DNA from 2 places in the Hyphomicrobium sp. 99 genome. Region 2 is predicted to be linked to the other one. Evidence: predicted binding sites of a transcription regulator. Region 2 holds the regulator's gene; the other holds the start of a gene.

What was found. Region 2 encodes LexA, which represses DNA repair genes until DNA is damaged. Its sites were predicted from a motif close to TGTTCNNNNTGTGTTCNG; they were not measured.
Region 1: G359_RS03890 (PA0069 family radical SAM protein) is a predicted target of LexA. The motif match lies at 1,835-1,852, and genes of this name have one in related genera.

The regions. Positions count from the first base shown of each region.
Region 1 covers NZ_KQ031382.1:743,704-749,785, forward strand. Annotated here, with positions in the region: gene G359_RS03885 (ribonuclease HII) at 1-642, opposite strand, end outside; gene G359_RS03890 (PA0069 family radical SAM protein) at 675-1,787, opposite strand; gene G359_RS03895 (TIGR04283 family arsenosugar biosynthesis glycosyltransferase) at 1,939-2,646, shown strand; gene moaB (molybdenum cofactor biosynthesis protein B) at 2,653-3,195, opposite strand; gene G359_RS03905 (uracil-DNA glycosylase) at 3,214-4,098, opposite strand; gene G359_RS03910 (electron transfer flavoprotein-ubiquinone oxidoreductase) at 4,256-5,938, shown strand.
Region 2 covers NZ_KQ031382.1:1,586,846-1,592,927, reverse strand. Annotated here, with positions in the region: gene G359_RS07765 (hypothetical protein) at 1-376, shown strand, start outside; gene G359_RS07755 (tetratricopeptide repeat protein) at 984-1,934, opposite strand; gene G359_RS07750 (hypothetical protein) at 2,406-2,711, opposite strand; gene lexA (transcriptional repressor LexA) at 3,366-4,094, shown strand; gene G359_RS07740 (ComEC/Rec2 family competence protein) at 4,103-6,082, opposite strand, start outside.

The DNA.
Region 1 (6,082 bases), 840 kb from region 2:
GGCAAACCCAAGTCCGAGGCCGAGTGCAAGCTGCACGGGTTTGAACGATCTCCGGTGCGCCGCGGAGACGCCGAGCTTGTCGATCGCCGCCTGATGTTCAGGCGTGCCGTACCCCTTGTGGCGTTCGAAGCCGTAGCCGGGAAAATCGCGCGCCATCTCCATCATCAGACGGTCGCGCGTGACCTTCGCCACAATCGAGGCTGCTGCAATCGAAAGGCATTTGGTATCGCCTTTGACGATCGTTCGCGTCGCCATCGAAACTCTCGGCGCCTTATTGCCGTCGACGAGCACCAGCTTCGGAGCCTCGGCAAGCTGGCCGATGGCCTGAGCCATCGCCCACAGAGTGGCGCCGAGAATGTTCTCGCGATCGATCCGCTCGACATCGGCCACGCCGACCGCGACGACCGCGACCTTCATGATGCGCCGGTAGAGATAAGCGCGAGAGTCTTCGTCGAGCGTTTTGCTGTCGTCGATATTCGCCGGGATCTTATCTGGATTGAGGATGACGGCTGCCGCAACGACAGGTCCGGCCCACGGTCCTCGTCCCGCCTCATCCACGCCGGCGATCGGCCGGAAGCCGAGCAGATGCTCTGCGGCCTCGAGTTCGAACGTCGGCTTTATGCGCGAATCGGCGATTCTCATTCGCCAGTTTGGTCATCGCGCTTGACCGCCTGTCAAAGAAGACTGAGTTGTTGTCCACCGTTTCCAGGCTTGATGAAGAGATCTTTTCGAAGCGAAACGCGCTCCTCGCCGATACCGAGCCGCTTCTTTGCGAGCCGGAAACGTAGGCCGATCTGTGTCGCGTAAGGCCCTTGGCCACGCTGGCGGACTCCGAAATCCGCCGTGTAATCGCGGCCGCCGTGCATCGAACGGAGCAGCGAGATGACCTTATCGGCACGGTCCGGAAATTCTTCTCGAAGCCACTCGCGAAAGAGATCTTTGATCTCGAGAGGCAAGCGCAACAGCACGTAGCCCGCTTCCCGCGCACCGGCGTCTCGCGCAGCTTCCAGTATCGGCTCGATTTCATGATCGGTCAGCCCTGGAATGATCGGCGCGACCATGACGGTCACGGGAATTCCGGCATCGGCGAGCCGCCGCACGGTTTCGAGCCGCTTCGATGGCGTCGCGGCGCGCGGCTCCATTGCGCGCGCAACGTGACGATCGAGTGTCGTGATCGAAACCGCAACGCGTGCCAGATTCTTCGCGGCCATCGGCCCGAGGATGTCGATGTCGCGGGCGACAAGCGCCGACTTCGTGATGATGCCGAGCGGATGATTGGCCGTTGCCATGACTTCCAGGATCGATCGCGTAATCCTGCGCTCCCGTTCGATCGGCTGATAGGGATCGGTATTGCCGCCGATCACGATTGTCTCGGGCTTGTAGCCCGGCCTTTTGAGTTCCCGCTCCAGGAGCGCAGCCGCATTGGGCTTCGCATAGAGTTTCGTCTCGAAATCAAGACCCGCTGAATGTCCGAGATAGCAATGCGTCGGCCGCGCGTAGCAATAAATGCAGCCGTGTTCGCAGCCCTTGTAGGGATTTATCGAACTGTCGAATGAAATGTCGGGACTGTCGTTGTGCGAGATGATCGTCTTGCTGGTGTCCTCGAAGACCTCGGTCTTGAAAGCTTCGAGATCACCGAGCGTCTCCCATCCATCGTCGAATTCTTCGTGCGCTTGGCTCTCGAAGCGTCCAGTCTTGTTCGAGCGCGCGCCCCGGCCGCGGCGGCGCTCGGAATCGACGACGTCCGGCATCGCCGGAAAATCAGAAAGGTCTCTGTTTGAAGCCATATTCGGAACGCGTTCTCAGAAGCTCCACCGTTGCCTACCAGCATTCTTGGAACAAATAAAGAACAAAACCCAGCTGACGCGGCCGTCTTTAGCTAAGCCCCGCGACTTGGCGCGCCTTGCCGCAGGTTCCCGGCCGTGCCAGGAAATGGAAATGATCTCGGTAATCATCCCTGCACGCAATGATGAGCAAACGCTGGCGGTGACGCTATCTGCGTTGGTTCCCTCAGCCGTGGACGGCATCGTCAAGCAGGTCATCGTGGTCGATGGTGGGTCGACAGACAGTACCGCTGAGGTCGCGGATCAGGCAGGCGCAGACGTCGTCGTCAGTGCTCCGGGGCGCGGCGGACAGCTCGCCCAAGGCGCCGCAATGGCACGCTTCCCATGGCTTCTGTTTCTCAACGCCGACACCGTTCTCGAAGATGGATGGGAACGTAGCGCAACGGCTTTCATGCGCCGCGTCGACCGCGGTGAACGTCCGATGGCCGCGGGCGCTTTCACGTTCCGTCTCGACGACAAAGGCATTGCCCCGCGTGTTCTCGAACGCCTCGTTCACCTGAGATGCAAGATCTTGCGCGTTCCCTACGGCGATCAGGGTCTGCTGATCCCACGCCAACTATTCGATGCCGTCGGCGGTTACAAAAATCTGCCGATCATGGAAGACATCGATCTCGCACGGCGTCTTGGCCGCAGCCGCCTCGCAATGCTGGACGCAAACGCCGTGACCTCGGCCGAGCGATACAAACGCGACGGATATTTATTGAGTTCTCTTCGCAATCAGATCTGCCAAATGCTTTACGGCGTCGGCTTGCCCATCAGCATGATTGCGCGCCTTCACGGAAATATCGAAACGGCGCCTTAAGGCCTCTCAACCTGCCTTACGATGCTCCTCGAGCCGCGGCATGATCTCCACGAAATTGCACGGACGATGGCGGGCATCGAGCTGCAATTTCAAAATCCCATCCCAGGCATCGCGGCATGCGCCCGTCGATCCGGGCAGGCAGAAAATAAACGTCCCGTGCGATACGCCTCCGCAAGCGCGCGATTGAATGGTCGACGTGCCGACCTTCTGAAATGACAGCATGTGAAAGAGGATCGCGAAGCCTTCGATCTCTTTTTCAAACAGCGGCTTCACCGCTTCCGGCGTGACGTCGCGGCCCGTGAAGCCGGTGCCGCCCGTTGTGATCACGCAGTCGACCGAAGGATCGTTGATCCACCCCTGGACGATGCTTCTGATGAGGGCCGTGTCGTCCTTCACGAGCTGGCGCCCGGCAACGACATGCCCAGCTTCGCCGATCGCGCGTTCCAGATAATCGCCGGACGTATCTTCCGCGATCGTGCGTGAATCGGACATCGTCAGGATGGCGATCCTGACAGGGACGAATGTACGCTCTGGGTCGATGCCGGCCATGACGGTCCTCGTGAAGCTCTAAAGCTTTGATAGCATCTGCAACAAATCCATCCACGCGAGCTGCTTCGCAGCCGGCGTCCGGAGCAGATAGGCAGGATGCAACGTCGCGATCGCCGGGATTTTCCGGTCGCCGATCGTAATCTCTCGCCATTTGCCTCTGAGCCGCATGATGCCTTCCGTTACGCCCAGAATTTCCTTCGCCGCCGAGCCGCCGACTGCAACCACGATCTTCGGAGATACGAGTTCGATCTGCCGTTCGAGGAACGGGCGGCACGCAAGCGTCTCCTGCGGCGTTGGTGTGCGATTGCCCGGTGGCCGCCAATAGACGACGTTGGTGATGTGAACGTCGGCCTCCGTGCGTCCGATCGCGGCCAGCATCTTATCGAGAAGCTGCCCGCCTTTTCCGACGAACGGTTTGCCGGCGAGGTCCTCGTCGCGGCCCGGCGCTTCACCGATGATCATCAGGTCGCTCGTCGGCGAACCTCGGTAAAAACAGAGCTTTGTGGCGGTGGCTTTCAGCCCGCAACCGTCGAAGTTCTGCAGCGCCGCCTCGAGTTCCGGAAGCGAGTTTGCCGCACGTGCGATGCGTCGCGCACCAGTCTCAGCTTCGCTCGCACCGAGCGGCGTGACGGCGCGCGGCCGGGCCGCGTCGGGCGACCCCGTGCTTCCTGAGGCTCTAGGTCGAGGCGGTGCTTGCCTCGTGTCCGCGCGGACGGCATTGGGCCCGGATTTGCTCCCAGGTCCCTGATCGCGGAGGTCCGGCCAAGGGAATGCCGCCCCCGGCGCGTCGTTTCCGCGCGAAAGCCAGTCATGCGCTGTATCGTCCACAGCGGCGTCCACGCCCATGGTTTGCAACCAATTGAGCAGCGAAAGCATTTCGTCCTGAGCGTTCGATTTCACCATCGGTCACGAGAATAGAGGCGTAGCAACACAAATGCACGCGGTCGCGCGCTGCCGGGCTTCGCGGAGGACTTCTGCCATGTGCACCGGTCGCTTGACGCCTTCGATGCCGGGACCTAATCGAGCATAAATGGTTTTCTAGCAATCCATCGAGGTAAAGATGTCCGCTGACGAGGCCGAGCTGCCGCCGCGCGAGGCTATGGATTTTGACGTCGTCATCGTCGGGGCCGGGCCCGCGGGTCTCTCAGCTGCCATACGGTTGAAGCAGAAAGCCGCCGCAGCAGGCACCGATATCTCCGTCGTCGTCGTCGAAAAGGGGTCCGAGGTCGGAGCCCACATTCTTTCGGGCGCCGTCATCGATCCCATTGGCATCAATCGCCTCATCCCCGATTGGAAGGAACGCGGCGCTCCCATCGAGACGCCCGTGACGGAGGACGTGTTTCGCGTGCTCGGCCCGGAAGGCGATATTCGCCTGCCGAGCTGGCCGATGCCGCCGCTTCTGAAAAACCACGGCAACTACATCGTGAGCCTTGGTTCCGTCTGCAGATGGCTCGGCGAGCAGGCGACGGAACTCGGCGTCGAAATCTACCCCGGCTTCGCCGCGAGCGAAGTTCTCTATGATGAGAACGGCGCGGTCGCCGGTATCGCGACCGGCGACATGGGCGTCGGACGCGACGGCGCTCCGTCGGACAATTACGTGCGCGGCATGGAACTGCGCGCCAAGTACACTTTGGTTGCTGAAGGCGCCCGCGGGTCTCTCTCGAAAGTTTTGATCCGTCAGTTCGATCTGGCGAAAGGCCACGAGCCGCAGAAGTACGGCATCGGATTGAAAGAGCTTTGGCAGGTCGCGCCTGAGAAGCATCGGCCCGGATCCGTGCAGCACACGTTCGGCTGGCCGCTCGATAGCCGCACCGGCGGCGGCTCGTTCCTCTATCATTACGGAGACAATCTCGTTTCCGTCGGCTTCGTCGTGCACTTAAACTATAAGAACCCATACCTCTCGCCATACGAGGAATTCCAACGCTTCAAGACGCATCCGGCCATCCGCGATGTCTTCGAAGGCGGCAAGCGCATCGGCTACGGCGCTCGCGCCATCACCGAAGGCGGCTGGCAGTCGATGCCCGATCTCGTGTTCCCAGGCGGAGCCCTGCTCGGTTGTGCCGCGGGCATGGTGAACCTGCCGCGCATCAAAGGTAGCCATAACGCTATCCTTTCAGGCATCGCAGCCGCAGATGCGGTCGCGGACGCGCTCGCGGCCGGCCGCGCTCACGATAAGCTCGACGATTACGAGAAAGCCGTTCGCACGGGCGACATCGGACGCGACCTGAAGACGGTGCGCAACATGAAGCCGCTCTGGTCTCGCTTCGGCACCTATCTCGGTGTCGCTCTTGGCGGCGCGGATCTTTGGCTCAACACAATCATTTCGGGCATCGGTCTCGGCTTCACGCTGAAGCACGGCAAAACGGATGCGGCGGCAACGGGGCTCGCTGCCGATTACAAGCCGATTGCTTACCCGAAGCCCGATGGCAAGCTGACGTTCGACCGCCTGACGAACGTGTCATTCTCCGGGACCAATCACGAAGAGAACCAGCCCGTACATCTGAAGTTACTTGACCCGGCAGTTCCGATTGCGATCAATCTGCCCGAGTACGCGGAACCGGCGCAGCGCTATTGTCCAGCTGCGGTCTACGAAGTTGTGACGGACGAGGTGGGCCAGCCGAAATTTCAGATCAACGCGCAGAACTGCGTACACTGCAAAACCTGCGATATAAAAGATCCGAGCCAAAATATTATCTGGACATGCCCTGAAGGCGGCGGCGGGCCCAATTACGCCGGAATGTAACGCTCAAAGAACTGGAGGGAATGTCTCCCTCCAGTGCGTTCAGCAACATAATGGGCCCGGCGGTCGCCGTTTTTCTGTGTGGTTGCGCGTTTTTTAAGGGCCATTAACGGTTAGCAATTTCGACTCCTGTCCCATTTTTCATGT
Region 2 (6,082 bases):
GGCGATTTTCTTACCTTACGGGTTTGCCTGGGGTGCGGACCAGCCCCTCGCATCGGCCGCCTGCCCGAAACCCAGCGCCCTCGACGACAAAACGAAACTCACCAGCGTCAAGGTCGCGCTTGACCGGGATGACGAATATGCGGCGCTCGAAAGCGTGCAATTCGCCCTGACGGAAGTTGCCGACGGCTCGAGCTATGTCTGGCACCGCGCGCACGGACGCCTCTCCGGCATCGTCAAGCCCGTCTCATCGTTCAAGGACACGCGCGGCAGCGTCTGCCGCCATGCGGTCGTCTCGCTGACCGGCGTCGACACGACGAAGGAGACCGAAATCGTCGCCTGCCGTTTGCCGACGGGCATCTGGCAACTTGAATCCTGAATTTCCCCAAACTTCGAATACCGATCCTCCCAAACGAGAAAGAAAAAGGCGGCGCAAGCTGCCTTTTTTAATTGCGCCGGCGACTCCGCTGCGCGGAGCCGGCCGCCGGCGCGGGCTTGGGGTGGCGTTGGTGCTCGCAACTTAAGCGGAGCTTGGGCGTTGGCTTGTTATCAACAGGTTATTCCAGTTCGCTCACAGCGCGAAGCTGCATGGATTTCGGGAATCACGGCTCATTACCCCAAATTGGGGGATACCAATGCTGGCATTCACATCGATACTATTCACGGCATTCGCTGCGTTCGCTGGCGCACCGATATGGGCAGCGCTGCTTGGAGCCGCGGCTCTCTTTTCAGTTTCGCTCCGTGAGCAGCGCAAATTCGCAGCTCGGTTTACGAACCTCGGCCTATCGCAAATGCTGACGATGGCCCACTGGCAAAGTGCAGGGCATGCGGTATTGGCGAGCGGAGCGGCGTTTGCAATAGGCTTTGCTAGCCGTTGGGCTTTGCAAATCTAGTTAGCCAATTATTAGAGGGGCCTACGGGTGGTGGCACCTCATCCTGCTGCGACGGGGTGTCAACGGAGGCGCTCTGCGAGCGATTTATCTTTGCTATCGCAGCATTGACTCGTCCAAGCCTTCGCGACCTGCGGGCATTGACCTAAAGCTTTGATAGATGGTCAAGGCGTTTTGAAAGCAGGTATTCGCTGCGGGTAGAAACCCGAGCTTCACTCTAACATTTCCCCGATGCTCAAAAGTGAGAGCGCGTTCCAATGCTTCTGACGGGGGAAGTACCGCAAGTGCATTCCCGAGCGCAGCGTTTGCATTGGCATTCGCTGGCGAAGGTAGAGTTTCGAAAGCGGTAGCCTGCAAACGGTATGCACGGGCAAGCGAAACCCCACCGTCCGCTTGGCGCAATGCAATCAGCTCATTGAAGCGTGACAGCGCGCCTGCGGGATTTGCTAGTTCGAGCAGCATCATCCCGGCGTATTCGATTGCATCAACATCACCACTATTGATCTCAATTGCTGAATTAAAATGCTCAAGCGCTGCCTCTCGCGAAGCGCGTCGTCCTTCCGGATCTTGTAAGTTTCTTGAGGCTTCCTTTGCGCCCAGCAAGAGGTGAGCAAGCGCTTGCCGACTTTTGAATTCTTCCAGTTGCTTCTGCGCAAGGCGAGCTTGATTGGAACTGATGACGATAGCTCCGTGCAAGTCGTTGACAGCCGCAGCTCCGAAGCCCCAACTCATTTTGCGAAGCGATCTGCTGACAGAGCGAGAGTCAAAAGTGGGCTCGTCGAGCGCCCTAGCCGGTGAAGGACAACGAAACAGACCCGCAACGGACTCTCTCGACTCCTGCAAGCGCTTCTCTTGCCGCCCCAAGAATTCGTCCATCCTGTCCAAGAGACGATATCCCGAGCTGCGCCATTTAATGAACACTCCGTAGGCCGCCGGAAAGATCGGAATGAGAAAGCTCAATATTTTGGGGGCCTGAATTCCTTGAAAAAACGTCTCCGCGACGTGCGACCATTGCTCAAAAACCGAATGCAAAAGTTCCTCGAACATATTTACGCCCCCCAAACGCAACAACGCGACCCCACCCAATTCCGTTAACTTCTCTCAGAGCAGATCATCTGTACAGCCCCCATTCCTCCTTTTCCAAATTGCAATTCCCCCCACTCAAAAAAACTTATCCCCGCTCTCGCCTCCTCACGCATAATCGCGTCGCCCATCCGGCGAAGGGTTCGTGCGCAAGGCGTTGCGTCGGGCTCGGGTGGGGCAGCCCGACCCGGGGCGTGACGCGCGCTTCCGGACAAGGCGATCGGCAAGGTTCGCACAGGGTGAGAAGCCTGTGTGCGGAGCATCCCGCTGACGTAAAGTGACCCTGCTCGAGACCCTGTTCTCGGTCTGTCACGGAGCGGATCGGTTCCGAGACTTCATTGCTGCACGACCCAGCCGCGGAACCCGTCCGCTTCGTGCTTATTGATTGCGCACACGGCTCCGCTTTCGCGGAGCCGGCCGCCGGTGCGGAAGAGATCAGTGGCGAGACGAGGCGTGGAAGCTCGGGACGAAGTGATGGCCGGCGCGGCCGCCAGTGACTGCGTTCGCGATGACGGTGCCCAAAACGGTGACGATGACGCCTATGACGATCTGCGAGAACCAACCCTGCATGGCCCGACGATGCCCCGCTCCAAACGGCCGAAAATCGAATTGCTGCGCCGGTGTTGGACCGGCGGCGACCATCTTTCCGTCGCACGGCTTCCGGCGCTTTTGCACGGCTGCGAGGCGGCGGAATTCAGGCGCTCGAACTGGAGCGTTCGCCTCATACGTCGCCCGCGACACCCCGCTTGTCATCCCGGGCGAGCGCTTGCGAGACCCGGGACCCAGCCGGCAGGGATGGCTATGGCTGCAGCGAGCCCCGCCCACCGCCGTCATGCCGGCGAAGGCCGGCACCCAGACAAGCCTCAACAAAACGTCAGAGGCGGGCCGTTCCGTGGGGACAGCACATGCGAGTGCGCTGCACGTTGCCTGGATCCCGGCCTGCGCCGGGATGACGAGAATTGTTACGGAGATGGGCTTCCTGCTGTCATCCCGGGCGAGCGCTTGCTCTCCCCCACCGCCGTCATGCCGGCGAAGGCCGGCACCCAGACAAGCCTCAACAAAACGTCAGACGCGGGTCGCTCCGTGGGGACAGCACATGCGAGTGCGCTTCACGTTGCCTGGATCCCAGCCTGCGCCGGGATGACGAGAGTTGCTGCTGTCCGCCCGAACTTGTCGTTCCCGTGCTGGACGCAGTGGAGGCCGAGACATTCGTGCCACTCCTCCCTTCATTCGCACGACGATGGGTTGCATAAGTTGGGGCGAGGTTGCAGAACGAGACAAGAACGTGTAGCGTACATACACGATTTGTACCGTCATCCTGCGGGTGGCCGTTCGGTGGTCAGCGTTTCGGCCAGCGGCGCTCGCACAGCCATGGAAGGCTTGAGACGAAACGCGATGCTCACCGAGAAACAGAAAGACCTCCTGCTTTTCATCCACGCGCGCATGCAAGAACGCGGCGTGCCCCCCTCGTTCGATGAAATGAAGGACGCGCTGGATCTGAGGTCGAAGTCCGGCATTCACCGGCTCATCACGGCTCTCGTGGAGCGCGGGTTCATCCGCCGTCTGCCGCACCGGGCGCGGGCCATCGAAGTCATCAAGCTTCCGGACAATCAAAGCGCGGGGGCAGGCGCCTCCGTTTCCTCGATCGCGCCGCAGCGCGGTTTCCAGCCGAGCGTGATCGAAGGCTCCGGGCCGCGTGCGAGCGTTTCGCCACCGCCGCCGTCGCACGTCATCGACGCGCGGACGGTCTCGATCCCGGTCATGGGCCGGATCGCGGCCGGTACGCCGATCAGCGCCATTCAGAACCACACCCACGACATCGCCGTGCCGCCCGACATTTTAACGAACGGCGAGCATTTCGCCCTGGAAGTGAAGGGCGATTCGATGATCGAGGCGGGTATCCATGACGGCGATACCGTCATCATCCGCCGCTGCAACAACGCGGAGAACGGCGACATCATCGTCGCGCTCGTCGAGGGCGAGGAAGCGACGCTGAAGCGGCTGCGCAAGAAGGGGTCGACGATCGCGCTCGAGGCGGCCAATCCGGAATTCAAGACGCGCATTTTCGGGCCGGATCAGATCGACATTCAGGGGCGGCTCGTCGGGCTGCTCAGGCGTTACTGAGGCTGGCGCTACTGGGCGTCGCTGGCGGCAGACGCGTCAGCGGACGCGTCGTCGAGCCAGTCGTTCGCGGGTTCGGGCCCCTCGCCCGGGTCGTCTTCGGCCAGGGTTCGGGGATCTGATTCCGGGTTTTCGGTCGCGCGTGCCACTGCGGGCGGGGGTGCCCCTCCCCCCGGCGTCTCCACGATGCGCGGCTTCGGCAATCCAAGCGACTTGCGCTCCGGCATCACGCTCCACGGCCGCTCGCCGCGATGGGCGGCGACCGTTTCGAGGCGCACGCGCGGTTCCGGGCTATCATCGGTCCGGTCGACGTAGAGCGCATAAGCGCCGTTTCGCCACCGGTCGAAGACATCGATGATGGTTCGCGGGACGCTGCAGTCCTCCGGCTTCGGGTCATTGATGACCAGCACGTCGGCATTCAGACAATCGTCGGTGATGGCCGCGGGATGGTTCGCAACGGCGACGGTTGCGCCTTTGACATGGGCGATACATCCAGCCGCATCGCAGGTGAATGCGTCACCGCTTTGCGCATCGCGCGCGGTCCGGCCATCGCCGTCATATTCGAGCCAGCGGTCGAGATCGTATTTCGAGCCTTTGTTCGGCAGCGCGGAGAGCTTTCCGGAGGTGTCGCGCACGGCGATCAGACCTTTCTGGCCGATCAGGATATCGGGCCGCGGCATCCACGGCGCGAGGAGCAGACCAAGAACCACGAGAGCCGCGCCTAAAAGCCGAATGCGCGTCTGCCAAAGCGAAAGCCAGATTCCGCCAGCGAGCATCAGGGCGAAGGCGAGCGCCGGAATTTCCGGAATGTGGCCGACGGCGCCCGGCAATGCGCCAACCTTGTTCGCGCACCAGGCCATGCCTTCAATGCCCCAGCCCATCGGCTTCAGTCCAAGCCATTCAAGCCCGAACGGTATCAGCACCATCGCCAGCAGCGCCGACGGCATGACGATGATGTTGCAGATCGGAATGGCGATCATATTGCCGAGCACGGCATATTGCTGGCTCTGGTGGAAGTTGTAGGCGGCGAACGGCGCGACGGCCACGCTCGCGATGAGGGTCGAGGCAATAATCTCGCCGAAGAACTTCACGACCTTCAGCACCGGATGCGGGCGCGACTGACGTCCGAGGAAATTGCTCAAGGTTTCGTGCGATGCGATCAGCGCCGTGACGGCGGCAAACGACATTTGGAAGCCAGCGTCCAGCAGGCTTTCGGGATAAACGATGAGGATCAGAAAAGCCGCGAGCGCGACGTTTCGCAATGCCAACGCGGGGCGATCGAGAAGCACGGCTCCGAATATGATCAGGATCATCAGCGCCGAACGGACGGTCGCGAACTGTCCGCCGGAAATTGCAAGATAGGCGATGGCACTCAGTATTCCCAATGCGGCGGCGATCTTCTTGATCGGCAGCGTCAATGCGATCAGCGGGACGGCGGCGAGCATGAGACGGACCGAATAGAACACGGCGCCAGCTGCAATCACCATGTGCAGGCCGGAAATCGACAGGATGTGAAAGAGGCCGGAATTCTTGAAGGCGTTGTTCGTCGCAGCGGTGATGCCGCCGCGTTCTCCGGTTATCAGCGCAAGCGCGATCTCGCCGGTTTCTCCCGGCAACGCTTGGCGAATGCGCGCGGCAATTCCCTGGCGGACGCTTTCGATCGTCTGACGATACCACTGCGAAAGCGAGCCGGACTCTTCATGCCCCTCGATGACGGGCGCGGCGAATGCGTATCCGACCGCGCCGACAGAATCGAACCAAGCGGTGCGGGCATAATCGAAGCCACCCGGAAGCGGAGGCTTCGCAGGCGGCGACAGGTTCGCTTTGATGCGAATGCGATCTCCGGGCGCCGCGGGCGAACGCGCGGACATCGTCCGGATGCGAATGACGGCCGGCGTTTGATCGGCTGTCAGGCCTGCGATGGTCGGCTTCCTGATTGTGAGCCGTTGGCCGCGCGGGATCTTTGCTTCGACCATCGTCACGGTGCCGGT